DNA from 3 places in the Pseudomonas pichavaramensis genome. Region 2 is predicted to be linked to each of the others. Evidence: riboswitches for the same ligand, from Rfam matches in the RefSeq annotation. Region 2 holds a riboswitch; each other region holds the start of a gene.
What was found. A riboswitch is a leader RNA that binds a small molecule or an ion and turns the genes downstream of it on or off. The one in region 2 is predicted to bind cobalamin.

Region 1 (4,459 bases), on a different contig from region 2:
TACGACCACTGGCGCCCTGCTTGTCACGCAGCTCGTCGAGCAGGTAGAGCATGCCGCCACATTCGGCGAGCAGCGGCTTGCCGGCCTGATGATGGGCACGAATCGCCGCCGCCATGGCCTGGTTGCTCTCCAGTTCGGACAGGTATAACTCAGGGTAACCACCCGGCAGGTAGAGACTGTCCACCTCGGGCAAGGCGCTGTCGGCAAGCGGCGAGAAATAGCGTAACTCGGCACCAAGAGCCTGCAACAGGTCGAGGTTGGCCTGGTACAGGAAGGCAAAGGCTGCGTCCCGTGCCACGCCGATGCGCACGCCGCTCAGCAGCGCCTTTGGTTCGTCGATCGGCGGCGCGGCGAAGCTCACTGCAGGCGGCAAATCGACATCGGCGCTGGCGGCCAAGGCATCGGCGGCGGCATCCAGGCGGGCATCGAGATCGGCCAGCTCAGCCGCCTGCACCAGGCCCAGATGACGGCTGGGCAGTTCTACCGCCGCACTGCGTGGCAACGCGCCGAACCAGCGGATGGTCGATGGCAGGGCATCGCGCAGAATCTCGCCATGCCGCGTGCTGGCCACACGATTGCCAAGCACGCCGGCGAAAGGCAGGTCCGGCTGGAAAGTGGCAAGGCCATGAGCCAGGGCGCCGAAGGTCTGGGCCATGGCCGCACCATCGATCACAGCCAGTACCGGCACGCCGAAGTGGCGCGCCAGGTCGGCCGCAGAGGGCTTGCCGTCGAACAGGCCCATCACGCCTTCGATAAGGATCAGATCGGCCTCGCCGGCTGCCTGCCATAGCAGACGACGACTTTCCGCCTCGCCTACCATTGCCAGATCGAGCTGATAGACCGGTGCGCCACTGGCACGGGTATGGATCATCGGGTCGAGGAAATCCGGACCGCACTTGAAGACGCGCACGCGCCGTCCCTGACGCGTGTGCAGGCGTGCCAATGCCGCGGTGACGGTGGTCTTGCCCTGGCCGGAAGCGGGCGCGGCGATCAATAACGCCGGACATTGGCGAGCGCTCATCAGAATTCGATGCCCTTTTGCGCCTTCACCCCAGCCTTGAAGGCATGCTTGACCAGGTTCATCTCGGTGACCGTGTCGGCCGCCTCGATCATCTCCGGCAAAGCGCCTCGCCCTGTCACCACCACATGCTGCAGCAGTGGTCGGGCCTCGATATCGGCGAGCACCGTCGCCAGTTCCAGATAGCCGTGTTTGAGGGCGATGTTCAGTTCATCCAGCACCACCAGTCCGACAGACTCGTCGGCCAACAGGCGCCGGGCCACGTCCCAGGCTTGCTGCGCCTTGGCGATATCGCGCTGACGATCCTGGGTCTCCCAGGTAAAGCCCTCGCCCATCACGTGGTAGCTGACTTCCTCGGGGAAACGGCGGAAAAAGGTTTCCTCTCCGGTGCTGGCCGCGCCCTTGATGAATTGCACCACGCCGACCTTGATGCCGTGGCCAAGAGCCCGGGCAACCATGCCGAAGGCACTGCTGCTCTTGCCTTTGCCATTACCGCTGTGCACCAGCAACAAGCCGTATTCATCCTGGGCCTGGGCGATCTTCTCGTCGATCAGGGCTTTCTTGCGCTGCATGCGCGCCTTGTGGCGCGCGTCGCGGTCAACGGACTCGCTCATGCTCTGCTCCTCGGCCGCAATCTCGCGCATTGCTCGTGCGGCAGCGTGAACGGCAGCCAGGAGAAGAGACGATTCTGCCCTCCTCATCCAGGCGCCAATAGCTGGTCGTGCATGCGGAAGACAAAAAAACGAACGCCCCGGAACAACCGGAGCGTTGGCCGGACAACGCCCTCCGCGATGCCGTGAAAACTGCGACAGGCCGGTCTCCGGGCTCGTGAGTGAACCAAAAGGTTCAGCGCCGCGCCTTCCCGTGCATTGCACAGTGGCCTTGAGCGGCGTTCGACTCACCTACCGTTGCGGGGGCAGCGCCGGAATGGGAACCGGCTTCCCTGTTTCACCCTTCGACCACCGCTTGCAGTGATTCGGGCACCTGAAGCAAGGCGCGCAGATTAGAGGCTGGCCACCCTGCACGTCAACGCTGATCCCGCTCAATGCCTGGGCATGAAGCCCGGCGGCTTGCGCGACAGCCACTCGACAAAGGTTCGCAGCCGCTCATCACTCAACAACGCCTCGCGAGTGTTGAAAGTGAGCGCCAACTCCTTCTCGCTGAACAATCGATGGATCTGGTTATGGCAGGCCCGGCAGACCCAGAGCGTGGCGGTGATGCGCTCATGTCGAGGGAAGCGCTTCTGCACGTAGACCTTGTCATGCAGCGCCTTGGGTATCAGATGATGGCGCGTCAACGCCACGGGGCGAGCGCAGAGTTCGCAGACCTCAGGCTGAGGCGGCAGGCGAATGGGCGCGACCATTATCTGGCTCAGGGATTGCGCGCGAGCTCAGGCGTAATCACTCGCTTGGCATCGAGGTAAACACGTTGCCAATAGACATTGTCGAGACTATCCAGGCGCACGGTTCCGCCGCTGGATGGCGCGTGCACGAAACGCCCCTCGCCCACATAGATGCCGGCATGACTGACCGAGCGCCCGCCGTTGGTGGCGAAGAACACCAGATCACCACTTTGCAGCGAATCGCGACGAACATCCGGCGTGCGCATCGCGCTCAGCTCACGAGTCGAACGCGGCAGGCTGATACCAGCGGCGTCGCGATAGACGTAGCCGATCAGACCACTGCAATCGAAACCGCCTTCCGGGGTATTGCCCCCATAACGGTAGGGTGTTCCAACCAGACCAAGCGCACGAAACAGTACATCCTCCGCACCACCCTGATAGGCAGAGGGCGCAGTGGACGGTATATAAACAGGCTTGGGAGCGGGAGCGTTACTGCTGCAGGCACTCAGCAGCAGAGCGAGGGAAACGAGGGCGACACGGGTCGTTACGGGCATAAGCGAGGCGATCCTGAGCCTGAATGGGCTCTACTGTGCCGCCTGGAGAGTAGTGGCGCAACCCCGAGGGCCACGCCATACGCCATCAGGGATGGATTCTGCTCGCAGCCTGATCGTCTGTAGGAGCCAGCGCCAGCACACGCTTGGCCTCCATGTAGCTGCGCTTCCAGTAACTGTCGTCCAGGCTGTCGATGCGCACACCGCCGCTGCGGCTGCTGCTGGAATGAATGAACTGATCGTCGCCCAGGTAAATGCCAGCATGGCTGACACGCCCACGCCCACGATTATTGAAGAGAATCAGGTCACCCGGCTCCAGATCGGCCCGCGCGACCTTGGGCGCATCCAGTTTGATCAATTCGCGCGTGGAGCGCGGCAATTCGAGACCGACTTCCTCGCGGAACAGATAACCGACGAAACCACTGCAATCGAAACCGGACTGCACCGAAGTGCCGCCGTAGCGATAGCGAGTACCGATCAGCGAACGCCCGAGATCGAGCAGGCTGTCGGCCAGCTGCGGCATTTCATAGGGTTTGTCGTCGATCAATGCGGTGACATCATCGTCCGCCGGCTCGATCTGCTGGGAAAGCGGATGAGCAATTGGCTTGACCGCAGCTTCGCTGATCTGCGGTTGCGGCGAGTGGCCGGCGCAGGCAGCGAGAAAGACTGTTAGTGCTAGAGGCACGAGGGGTGCGAAGCGTTGGAGCATGGGCACGACCGTGTCGATTAGAGATTTACAAGTCGGCGACTATGCCCTCTATAAGGTTCATTTGCAAATTCTATCGTGAGAAATGTGACCCAGTAGTTTTACCGCATCATCTAACGCGCCCAACCAGATTGGCCGGGCGCGTCATGTTCAACCGAGGATCTCGCTTAGCGGGATAAACCGCAGCATATCGCCCTCTGCAAGCGTGCTGCCCTCCATTACCTCAGCCAACCCTTCAGCCCAGGCGGCGCTGCGCAGCACACCTGAACTCTGATTCGCATACGGCACCACTCGACCATTCTCCAGCCGCGCACGTAAATACTCCCGGCGCATGCCCGGCTTGCTCCAGACAAAACCCGCCGGCACCGGGAAAGCCAGGGGCTCCACACGCTGAACGCCAAGACGGCGCAGGATATACGGGCGTGCCAACAAACCGAAGGTAACTAGCGTCGAAGCCGGATTACCCGGCAAGCCGATCACCGGCACGCCTTGATAATGACCGAACGTCAGCGGCTTGCCCGGCTTGATCGCCAGCTTCCAAAGCGCCAGCTCGCCCGCTTCACGCAGCGCCAGCCCGAGAAAGTCAGCTTCCCCGACCGATACACCACCGGTAGACAGAATCAGGTCAACCGCACCCAGAGCCCCGAGCGCTGCGCGGGTGCGCGGCAGGTCGTCCGGCAATATCCCGGCATCGGTGACGGCGCAGCCCAGACGCTGCAGCCAGGTGATCAACAAACGTCGGTTGCTGTTATAGATTTGTCCCGGCTCCAGCGCCTCTCCCGGCTCCACCAATTCGTCACCGGTAGAGAGAACCGCCACGCGCAAGCGACGACGCACCGGCA
Region 2 (4,459 bases):
ATCACCTCGGCGCGCGGCGGCGCCGGCTCGCGCTGCAAGCAGCGCACGGTCCAGTGCTGATGCGCGGGAATCTCATGCAGATGGGCCAGCGGCTCGCGCCCGGAGGTGAAGAACGGCCGCCGGAACGGCGCCAGCGCCGTCACCAAGTCATCCCAACCGTCCACCTCGCGCCAGTCATCGCCGGTGCCTGCCTGCCAGCCGGAACGCCGCAGCGCCCAGCACGGTACACCCGCCAAACCGGCAGCGGCGGCGGCATTGGCGCTGATCTGTGCGGCGTAGGGATGGGTCAGATCGAGCAGCAGTTCGATGCCTTCGCCGGCGATGAAATTCGCCATCCCCTCGACGCCACCGAAGCCGCCGACACGCACACGGCAGGCCAGGTCATTCGGCACACGGCCGAGGCCGGCCAGGCTGTAGATCGTATCCCCCCCCAGGCGCCGCGCCAGACGCAGCGCCTCGGTGGTGCCACCAAGCAGCAGAATGCGCGCACTCACGGTTTGCGCACCGCCAGCAGGGTGATCGGCAGCGCCGCGCGCCAGGTGTCGAAGCCGCCCAGCGGTTGCGCCTGCGCCACCGTCAGGCGCAGCAGTTCGCCGCCCTGCTGTTCGCGGAAGGCCACCAGCGCCGCTTCGCTCTGGATGGTCACCGCATTGGCCAGCAGCCGCCCGCCAGGCTTGAGCGCGGCCCAGCACTGCTGCAGTACGCCGGGTACGGTGACGCCACCGCCGATGAAGATCGCATCCGGCGCCGGCAGCCCGGCCAGCGCCTCGGGTGCATGCCCGGCGACCAGTTGCAGGCCGGGTACACCCAGGGCATCGCGGTTATGGCGGATATGCGCCTGGCGGCCGTCGTTGGCCTCGATGGCGAGGGCGCGGCAGGCCGGATGCGCGCGCATCCACTCGATGCCGATGGAACCGCTGCCGGCGCCGACATCCCACAGCAGCTCGCCGGGTAATGGCGCCAGGCGCGCCAGGGTGACAGCGCGTACGTCGCGCTTGGTCAGTTGCCCGTCATGGCGATAGGCGTCGTCCGGCAGGCCGCAGGTCGGCGGCAACAACTGGGCATCGGCGTCGGCCAGACATTCCAGCGCCAGCAGGTTGAGATCGGCGCCTCGCGGCAACGCCCAACTCGCGGCCAAGCCTTCGACACGGCGCTCGTCAGGGCCGCCGAGGTGCTCCAGCAGGGTCAGGCGGCTGGCGCCGAAACCTCGCGCACGCAAGGCTTCGGCAACCTGCGCCGGCGTGCCTCCATCGGCGCTCAAGACCAGCAGGCGCACGCCAGGAAACAGCCGCGCATTGAGCGTGGCCAGCGGCCGCCCGACCAGCGACACCACCTCCAGCTCCTGCAGCGGCCAACCCAGGCGCGCCGCCGCCAGCGACACAGAAGACGGCGCCGGTAGCACCTGCAGCTCGTCGGCGGGCAGCTGCCGCGCCAGGCTGGCGCCAACGCCGTAGAACATCGGGTCGCCGCTGGCCAGCACGCACACAGCCTCGCCGCGGCGTGCCAGCAGTGGTTGCAGATCGAAGGGGCTCGGCCAGGTTTCCCGCGCGCCGCTGATGCACGGCGGCAGCAACGCCAGCTGACGCGGCGCACCGACGATACGCGTGGCCGCCAGCAAGGCTCGGCGCGCGGCCTTGCCCAGACCGGAGTAGCCGTCTTCACCGATGCCGACCAGGGTCAACCAGGGTTTCATCCAATGTCCTCGCGCAGGCCCGACGGAGCGCCTGTCCGCGCTCCGGGCAAAGCGGGCATAATACAGCCTTCGTCGGTGCCCTTATAAAACGGGCCTACGAGTCTGTTTACGATCTCGCGAGCTAGAGTCATGCAAGGCAAAAGCAGGCGAGGAAGCGGAGTGTGCTGTAGCACATGAGCATTCCGAGTCTGCTTTTAACGCGGCAGGGCCGACGCACAGCAGATCGTAGATAGGCTCGAAGAGGGAACACGGCTAAACCGTGGCTGCCCCCGCAACTGTAAGCAGCGAGTCCAATGCAATCGGCCACTGGGTAACCGGGAAGGCGCGGAGGACGAAGACCTGTCAGCCAGGAGACCTGCCGACGAACGCTGGTCGCGAGTGCCAACATCGGGCGGGGTGTACCGATGCCATGAAATCCCTTCTGCGGGTTTCGCTGGTTCGGTCGCCGCGTCGTTATCCACAGGTGACCACTTGAACGCCTCCATTCGCCCTTCCGCCTGCCCCGGCCTGCTGCGCATCGTCCCCGCGCTGGACGGTGGCATCTGCCGCGTCAAGCTGCCTGGCGGCGTGCTGCGCAGTGCTCAGGCACGGGCGATTGCCGAGGCGGCGCGGCACTGCGCCAGCGGCGTGCTGGAGCTGACCAACCGCAGCAACCTGCAGATTCGTGGCGTGCTGCCCGGCCAGGAAAACACCCTGATCGACGCGCTGCTCGCTGCCGACCTTGGTCCACGCGTGGCCGCCGCCGACGATGTGCGCAACCTGTTGCTCAGCCCTGCTGCCGGCCTCGATCCGCAGGCGCGGATGGACGTTCGCCCGCTGGCCGCGCAGTTGCTCGACCTGCTGCAGGACACCCCGGCGCTGCACGCCCTGTCAGCCAAGTTCGCCCTGCAACTGGACGGCGGCGAAGCCCTGGCGATGCGTGAACACCCGCATGATCTGTGGCTGGCCGCCGAAGACGAGCAGCACCTGTTGCTGGGCCTGGCCGGCTGTCCCTTTGAAGCGCCGCTGGCACGCATCGAGGCCGTGCAGGCGGTCGAGCTGGTGCGCCAACTGCTGCTGTTGTTCCTGGAGCTGGCCACACCGGAGCAGTCGCGCATGCGCCAGTTGCTGACGCAGCTGCCGGCTACCGAACTGCTGCAGCGTTTGCAGGCACGTCTGGACTTTGCCCTGCAGCCGCCGCCTGCCGACTGGCAAGCGGCTGATGGCGTCGAACGTACCCCCGCAGGGGTTTATCCACAGGCGCAAAGCGGCCTGTGCATGGTCGTGGTCGGCGCGCGGCTGGGTCGCCTGCATGCCGAACAACTGCTGGCCCTCGCCGAACTGAGCCAACGCCACGCCAGGGACGAGCTGCGACTGACGCCCTGGCAGGGTCTGCTGCTGGGCAATGTGCCCGAGGAAAAGTCCGCTGAGCTGCTGACAGCGCTGAGCGAACTGGGCCTGCTCACTCAACCCGACGAGCCGCTGCTCGGCCTGGTCGCCTGTACCGGTTCTGCTGCCTGCGCCCGCGGCCTGGCCGACAGCAAGCACCATGCCCTGCACCTGGCAGAACGCTTAGGCGAAAGCGGCGCCCGCCCACAGGTGCATCTCAGCGCCTGCCCGCGCAGTTGTGCCAGCGCCCGGGTACAGCCCTATACCCTGCTGGCCAGCAGCCCCGAACACTACCAACTCTATCAACGCACCCCTGAGGTGACCGGTTTCGGTCGCCTGCTGGTGCCGTCCATGACCATCGACGAGGCCGGCGCCTGGTTCGCCCGCCACCTTCCCGCAGGACTCCCTGATGCTTGATTACATCCGCGACGGCCAGGAAATCTACCGCCGCTCCTTCGCCACCATTCGCGCCGAGGCCAACCTGACCGACATTCCCGCCGACCTGGAAAAGCTCGCCGTACGCGTGATCCACGCCTGCGGCATGGTCGACGTGGTCGAGGATCTGCGCTTCTCCGCCGGCGCCGGCGCCGCCGGTCGCGCCGCCCTGCTGGCCGGCGCGCCGATTCTCTGCGATGCGCGCATGGTTGCCGAAGGCATCACCCGCCCGCGCCTGCCGGCGAGCAATGCGGTGATCTGTACCCTGCACGACGCTGGCGTGCCGGAGCTGGCCCGCGAGGTCGGCAACACCCGCTCGGCGGTAGCCCTGGAACATTGGCGCGAGCACCTGGAGGGCAGCGTGGTGGTGATCGGCAACGCGCCCACCGCACTGTTCTACCTGCTGGAAATGCTCGACGCCGGCGCGCCGAAACCGGCGCTGATCATCGGCATGCCGGTGGGCTTTATCGGCGCTGCCGAGTCCAAGGATGCACTGGCCACAGACAGCCGTGGTGTGCCCTACGTGATCGTCCGTGGCCGCCGCGGCGGCAGTGCCATGGCCGTGGCTGCGGTCAACGCGCTGGCCTCGGAGGTGGAGTGATGGCCGGTCGTCTGCTTGGTCTCGGCGTCGGCCCCGGCGACCCCGAGCTGCTCACCCTCAAGGCCCTGCGCCTGCTGCAATCGGCGCCCGTGGTGGCCTATTTCGTAGCCAAGGCGAAACACAACGTCGGCCAGGGCGGCAATGCCTTCGGCATCATCGAAGCGCACCTGACTGACAGCCAGCAGCGCCTGCCGCTGGTCTACCCGGTGACCACCGAGAAGCTGGCTGCGCCGCTGTCCTATGAGGATGTGATCGCCGATTTCTACGACACCTGTGCCGAGCAGATCGCCCAGTTGCTGGATGCCGGCCAGGACGTGGCGGTGATCTGTGAGGGCGACCCCTTCTTCTACGGCTCCTACATG
Region 3 (4,459 bases), on a different contig from region 2:
CTGGTGGCCTTCAGCGAGCGTTTCCCCGAGCGCTATTTCGACGTGGCGATCGCCGAGCAGCATGCCGTGACCCTGGCGGCCGGCATGGCCTGCGAGGGCGCCAAGCCGGTGGTGGCGATCTACTCCACCTTCCTCCAGCGCGCCTACGACCAGCTGATCCATGACGTGGCCGTGCAGCACCTCGACGTGCTGTTCGCCATCGACCGCGCCGGCCTGGTCGGCGAGGACGGTCCGACCCACGCCGGCAGCTTCGACCTGTCCTACCTGCGCTGCATCCCCGGCATGCTGGTGATGACACCGAGCGACGAGAACGAGATGCGCCGCATGCTCACCACCGGCCATCTGTTCGACGGCCCGGCAGCCGTGCGCTACCCGCGCGGTACCGGCCCCAACGCGCCGCTCGACGCGGGCCTGGAACCGCTGGAAATCGGCAAGGCGCTGGTTCGCCGCCAAGGCAAGCACGTTGCCCTGCTGGCCTTCGGCGTACAGCTGGCCGAAGCCCTGCGGGTTGGCGAGACGCTGGACGCCACCGTGGTCGACATGCGCTTCGTCAAACCCCTGGACGAAGCCCTGCTACGTGAACTGGCGAGCAGCCACGAGCTGCTGGTGAGCATTGAAGAAAACAGCATCATGGGTGGCGCCGGCAGCGCGGTCAGCGAATTCTTCGCCGTCGAGAACCGCCTGGTGCCGATGCTGCACCTCGGCCTGCCGGACTACTACGTCGAACATGCCAAGCCCAGCCAGATGCTCGCCGAGTGCGGCCTGGACGAAGCCGGCATCGAACGCGCGGTACGCGAGCGCCTGAACTCGCTCTGAGCATGAGCCCCGCTCATCGCCGAATGAGCCGGGCTTGCTTGTCATGCACCTGCGCGCGCACTAAGGTGCGCGCACTTCATGTTCCGCCAGGGTGCGCTGCGCAAGCGGCGTCAGCAAGCCGTTGAAAACGTAGGCGAGGCAGGCAAGACAAGGCAAGAACGGCCGAAAAAGCGGAGTTTACGAGTTGTAAATGAGCATTTTGAGGGCGTTCTTAACGCAGTATTGCCAACGCAGGTAGTTTTCAACGGTCTGCTGAACGGGAAGTCGGTGCGCACTCCATGAGCAACCCCGACGCTGCCCCCGCAACGGTAATCGACTGCACGCACTGAGCGTGTACCGCGTCCAACAGCCACTGGGTCATGCCTGGGAAGGCGGATGCGGGTCGAGAGCCCGGAGACCGGCCAAGGCGGTGCGACTGGTGTTGCGGAGGGCAGCACGGTCAAGCGCTGCCCTGTCTGCGCTTGCGCCTGCCCTCCTCGAAAGTCTGCCGACCTTTGAGGAAAGATAATGAAACTGTCTCGTCTGGCTCTGGCCATCGCCCTGACACCAAGCCTGGCTCTGGCCGAAACACCGTCTCGCGACGACGCCCTGAAACTCGACGATACGTTGATAACCGTCAACCGCGATGTCCAGAAACGAAGCGAAAGCAGCGCAGCGGTCAGCGTCTTTACCCGTGCCGATATCGAGCGCCTGCGCCCAGCCAGCGTCAATGAATTGCTCGCCCGGGTTCCCGGGGTACAGGTGATACAAAACGGCGGCCGTGGCAGCAATACCAGCCTGTTCATTCGCGGAACCAACAATGCGCAGAGCTTGGTGCTGATCGATGGTCAACGTACAGGCTCTGTCTCCTCCGGCGGCGCCAGCCTGCAGTATCTGAACGTCGAGCAGATTGAACGTATAGAAGTGCTGCGCGGCTCCCGCTCCGCACTCTATGGCGCCGATGCCATCGGTGGCGTGGTGCAGATATTCACTCGTCGAGATCAGGGTGAAGGCATTCATCCCTACCTGCGCATCGCCGGCGGCAGCCAGGGAACCTGGGAACGCAGCCTCGGCGTATCCGGTGGCGACCAGCAGACACGCTACAGCCTCAACACCAGCCTGGAAGAAACCGCCGGCATCGATCGCACCGGCCCCTCCTGGGCATCCGATGCCGATCACGACGCCTATCGCAATCGCGCCTTCAGCCTCAACTTCAGCCACCGCTTCAATGACGATCTGCAGATTGGCCTCAGCGCACTCGACCAGAGGGGTAAGAGTGAGTACGACAACCCCTATGGCCGCTGGGATGACAGCACCTTTACCAGCTTCCCGGCCAAGCCCTACAGCGATTACAGCCTCAACAGCCTATCGGCCTTCGTCGATGCCCGGCTCAACGAAATCTGGAACAGCCGCCTGGAAATCGGCCACGGCGAGGACAAACTGGAAGATCGCGACAAGCTGTTCGCCGGCACCGATGCATTCAACAGCTACCGCAACTCGGTCGCCTGGCTGAACAACCTCGACCTAGGGAATGGCCACGGCCTGCTGCTCGGCGCCGATTACCAGAAGGACAAGCTGCACAGCAGCACTGCCTACGACGAGGAAAGCCGCTGGAACCAGGCCGGCTTCATTCAGCACAGCTATCGCGGCGAGCACTTCAGTACCGAACTGGGCCTACGCCACGACAAGAACCAGCAATTTGGTAGCGAGAATACCTGGAACGCCGCTCTGAGCGCGCCGCTCGACACAACCAACGACGTGGTCCTGTCTTACGCCGAAGGCTTCCGCGTGCCCACTTTCAACGACCTCTACGGCCCTGCTTCCTGGGGCGCCAACCCGGATCTCGCCCCGGAAAAATCGAAGAGCTACGAGTTGCAATGGCGCAGCCAACTGGCCGAAAAGACGCGCCTCGAAGCCTCGATCTACCGCACCGATGTCCGCGACCTGATCGCCTACGTGTGGAACACGAGCACCTTCGTCGGTCGCAACTACAACGTCGACACGGCCCGCATCAATGGTTTCGAAGCCTCGTTGCAACATGAACTGCTTGGCTGGCAAGCCGCGCTGGGGCTGAGCCTGATCGATCCACGTGATCGCGACAGCGGCCATACCCTGCAACGTCGCGCCAAACGCACGCTGAACCTGGATATCGACCGTAAAATCGGTACTTTCGGCATTGGCGCCAGTTGGCAGTTGGTCAGCCGCAGCTTCGACGACCCCGCCAACAATCGTGAAATCGCCGGCTACGGCGTACTCGATCTGCGCGGCAGTTGGCAGGCCAATCAGGAGCTGGGCTTCGATATCAAACTCAACAATCTGCTGGACAAGGGCTACAGCCGCGTCCTCTATCAGAACGCCGAGGACTCCCGATACCATGGCTACCGTGAGCAGCCTCTCAGCCTCCTGCTCGGCATGACCTGGACGCCCAACCTCTAATTGGATACAAACGTGTAGGGTTGATCCCGGTGCGCACGGCGCACCCTACGCGGTGTAGCCGATAGGGTGCGCCGCGCGCAGCGCCGTCAGGCTATCGCGCAGTCTTCAGCCGCTCGCACAGCTGCTCTATCGCCCCGAGCATCTGCCGGCTCGGTCGCTCCAGGCCCTTGTCCGGCACTGCCCATACCTGGCCCTGGCGTACGGCATGCAATTGCGGCCAGGCCTGCCAGGCGCTCAGTTCGGCATTGCTGCCCCCGAGGATGACATCCGGATCGCGCGCCAGCACGGCCTCCACGCTGACCTGCGGCGCGGGCTGTGGCAGCTCGGCGAAAAGGTTCTGCGCGCCACACACCTGCAGCGCGTCACCGATCAACTGTTCGCCACCGATGGTGTACAGCGGCTGATGCCAGATCTGATAGAACACCGCCAGCGGCCGCTCACGCCGATAGCGCTGACGCAGCGTCGCCAATTCGTCGCGAAACTCGGCCGCCAGGTGCTCGCCCTGCTCGGTGCGGTTCACCCGCCGACCAATTTGCACGAAGGCATCACTCAACTGGTCGAGGCGGGCCGGCTCGACCAGCAGCAACGGAATGTCGAAACGCTGCAACTGCGCCTGTTGTGCCGGCGGCACGCTGCCTGGGGCGATCAGGATCAGGTCGGGAGCCAGTTGCAGCAGACGCTCGAACTCGAGCTGGCCATAGCGGCCGACAGTCGGCAGATGAGCGAGTTCGGCCGGCTGCTGCTCACCTTCGAGCACACCGACCAGCAGGTCACCTGCCCCCAGGTCGAGCATGATTTCGCTGAGCGAAGGTGCCAAGCTGATCACCCGCTCGGCAGCAGGCAGTGGTAGCGCCAGTGCACACAGAGCCAGCAGCAGCGCGCGCATCAGCCCAGTTGGCGGGGAATACGGTAAAGCAGGTGGATGACGATGCTGGACAGCGTCAGCAGCATAAGGGGTACCGCTTCGAGCCCGGCGAACACGGCCAGGGCGGCGATCCAGGCCGGCGCGGCAGCACCGAGTAGCGCACGCAGGCGCACCCGGTCGAGTTCGAGCCAAGCCGCCGGCTCGTCGCCGGTATCCAGCGCCTTGCCGGTGGCGATCAGCGCATGCTTGTAGGCATGGAACAGCGGCAGGCTGACAAACATCGAGGCCAGGCCGGCAATGAACAGCGGCATCGCCAGTACCGACGGGCTGGCGCTGCCGAACAGCATGTTGAAGAAGAACACC

Region 1: it holds a riboswitch for cobalamin, as region 2 does, so the genes downstream of both, cobO (cob(I)yrinic acid a,c-diamide adenosyltransferase) here and cobG (precorrin-3B synthase) in region 2, are expected to answer to the same signal.
Region 3: it holds a riboswitch for cobalamin, as region 2 does, so the genes downstream of both, ACJRW5_RS16995 (TonB-dependent receptor domain-containing protein) here and cobG (precorrin-3B synthase) in region 2, are expected to answer to the same signal.

Annotation. Positions count from the first base shown of each region.
Region 1 covers NZ_JBJKFJ010000005.1:207,533-211,991, reverse strand. Annotated here, with positions in the region: gene ACJRW5_RS10540 (cobyrinic acid a,c-diamide synthase CobB) at 1-1,021, opposite strand, end outside; gene cobO (cob(I)yrinic acid a,c-diamide adenosyltransferase) at 1,021-1,632, opposite strand; cobalamin riboswitch at 1,813-2,021, opposite strand; gene ACJRW5_RS10530 (hypothetical protein) at 2,061-2,381, opposite strand; gene ACJRW5_RS10525 (C40 family peptidase) at 2,390-2,914, opposite strand; gene ACJRW5_RS10520 (C40 family peptidase) at 3,000-3,620, opposite strand; gene ACJRW5_RS10515 (molybdopterin molybdotransferase MoeA) at 3,768-4,459, opposite strand, start outside.
Region 2 covers NZ_JBJKFJ010000011.1:41,857-46,315, reverse strand. Annotated here, with positions in the region: gene ACJRW5_RS17945 (cobalt-precorrin-6A reductase) at 1-494, opposite strand, end outside; gene cbiE (precorrin-6y C5,15-methyltransferase (decarboxylating) subunit CbiE) at 491-1,693, opposite strand; cobalamin riboswitch at 1,904-2,070, shown strand; gene cobG (precorrin-3B synthase) at 2,165-3,478, shown strand; gene ACJRW5_RS17930 (precorrin-8X methylmutase) at 3,471-4,097, shown strand; gene ACJRW5_RS17925 (precorrin-2 C(20)-methyltransferase) at 4,097-4,459, shown strand, end outside.
Region 3 covers NZ_JBJKFJ010000010.1:45,815-50,273, reverse strand. Annotated here, with positions in the region: gene dxs (1-deoxy-D-xylulose-5-phosphate synthase) at 1-816, shown strand, start outside; cobalamin riboswitch at 1,028-1,236, shown strand; gene ACJRW5_RS16995 (TonB-dependent receptor domain-containing protein) at 1,324-3,231, shown strand; gene ACJRW5_RS16990 (cobalamin-binding protein) at 3,323-4,117, opposite strand; gene ACJRW5_RS16985 (MFS transporter) at 4,117-4,459, opposite strand, start outside.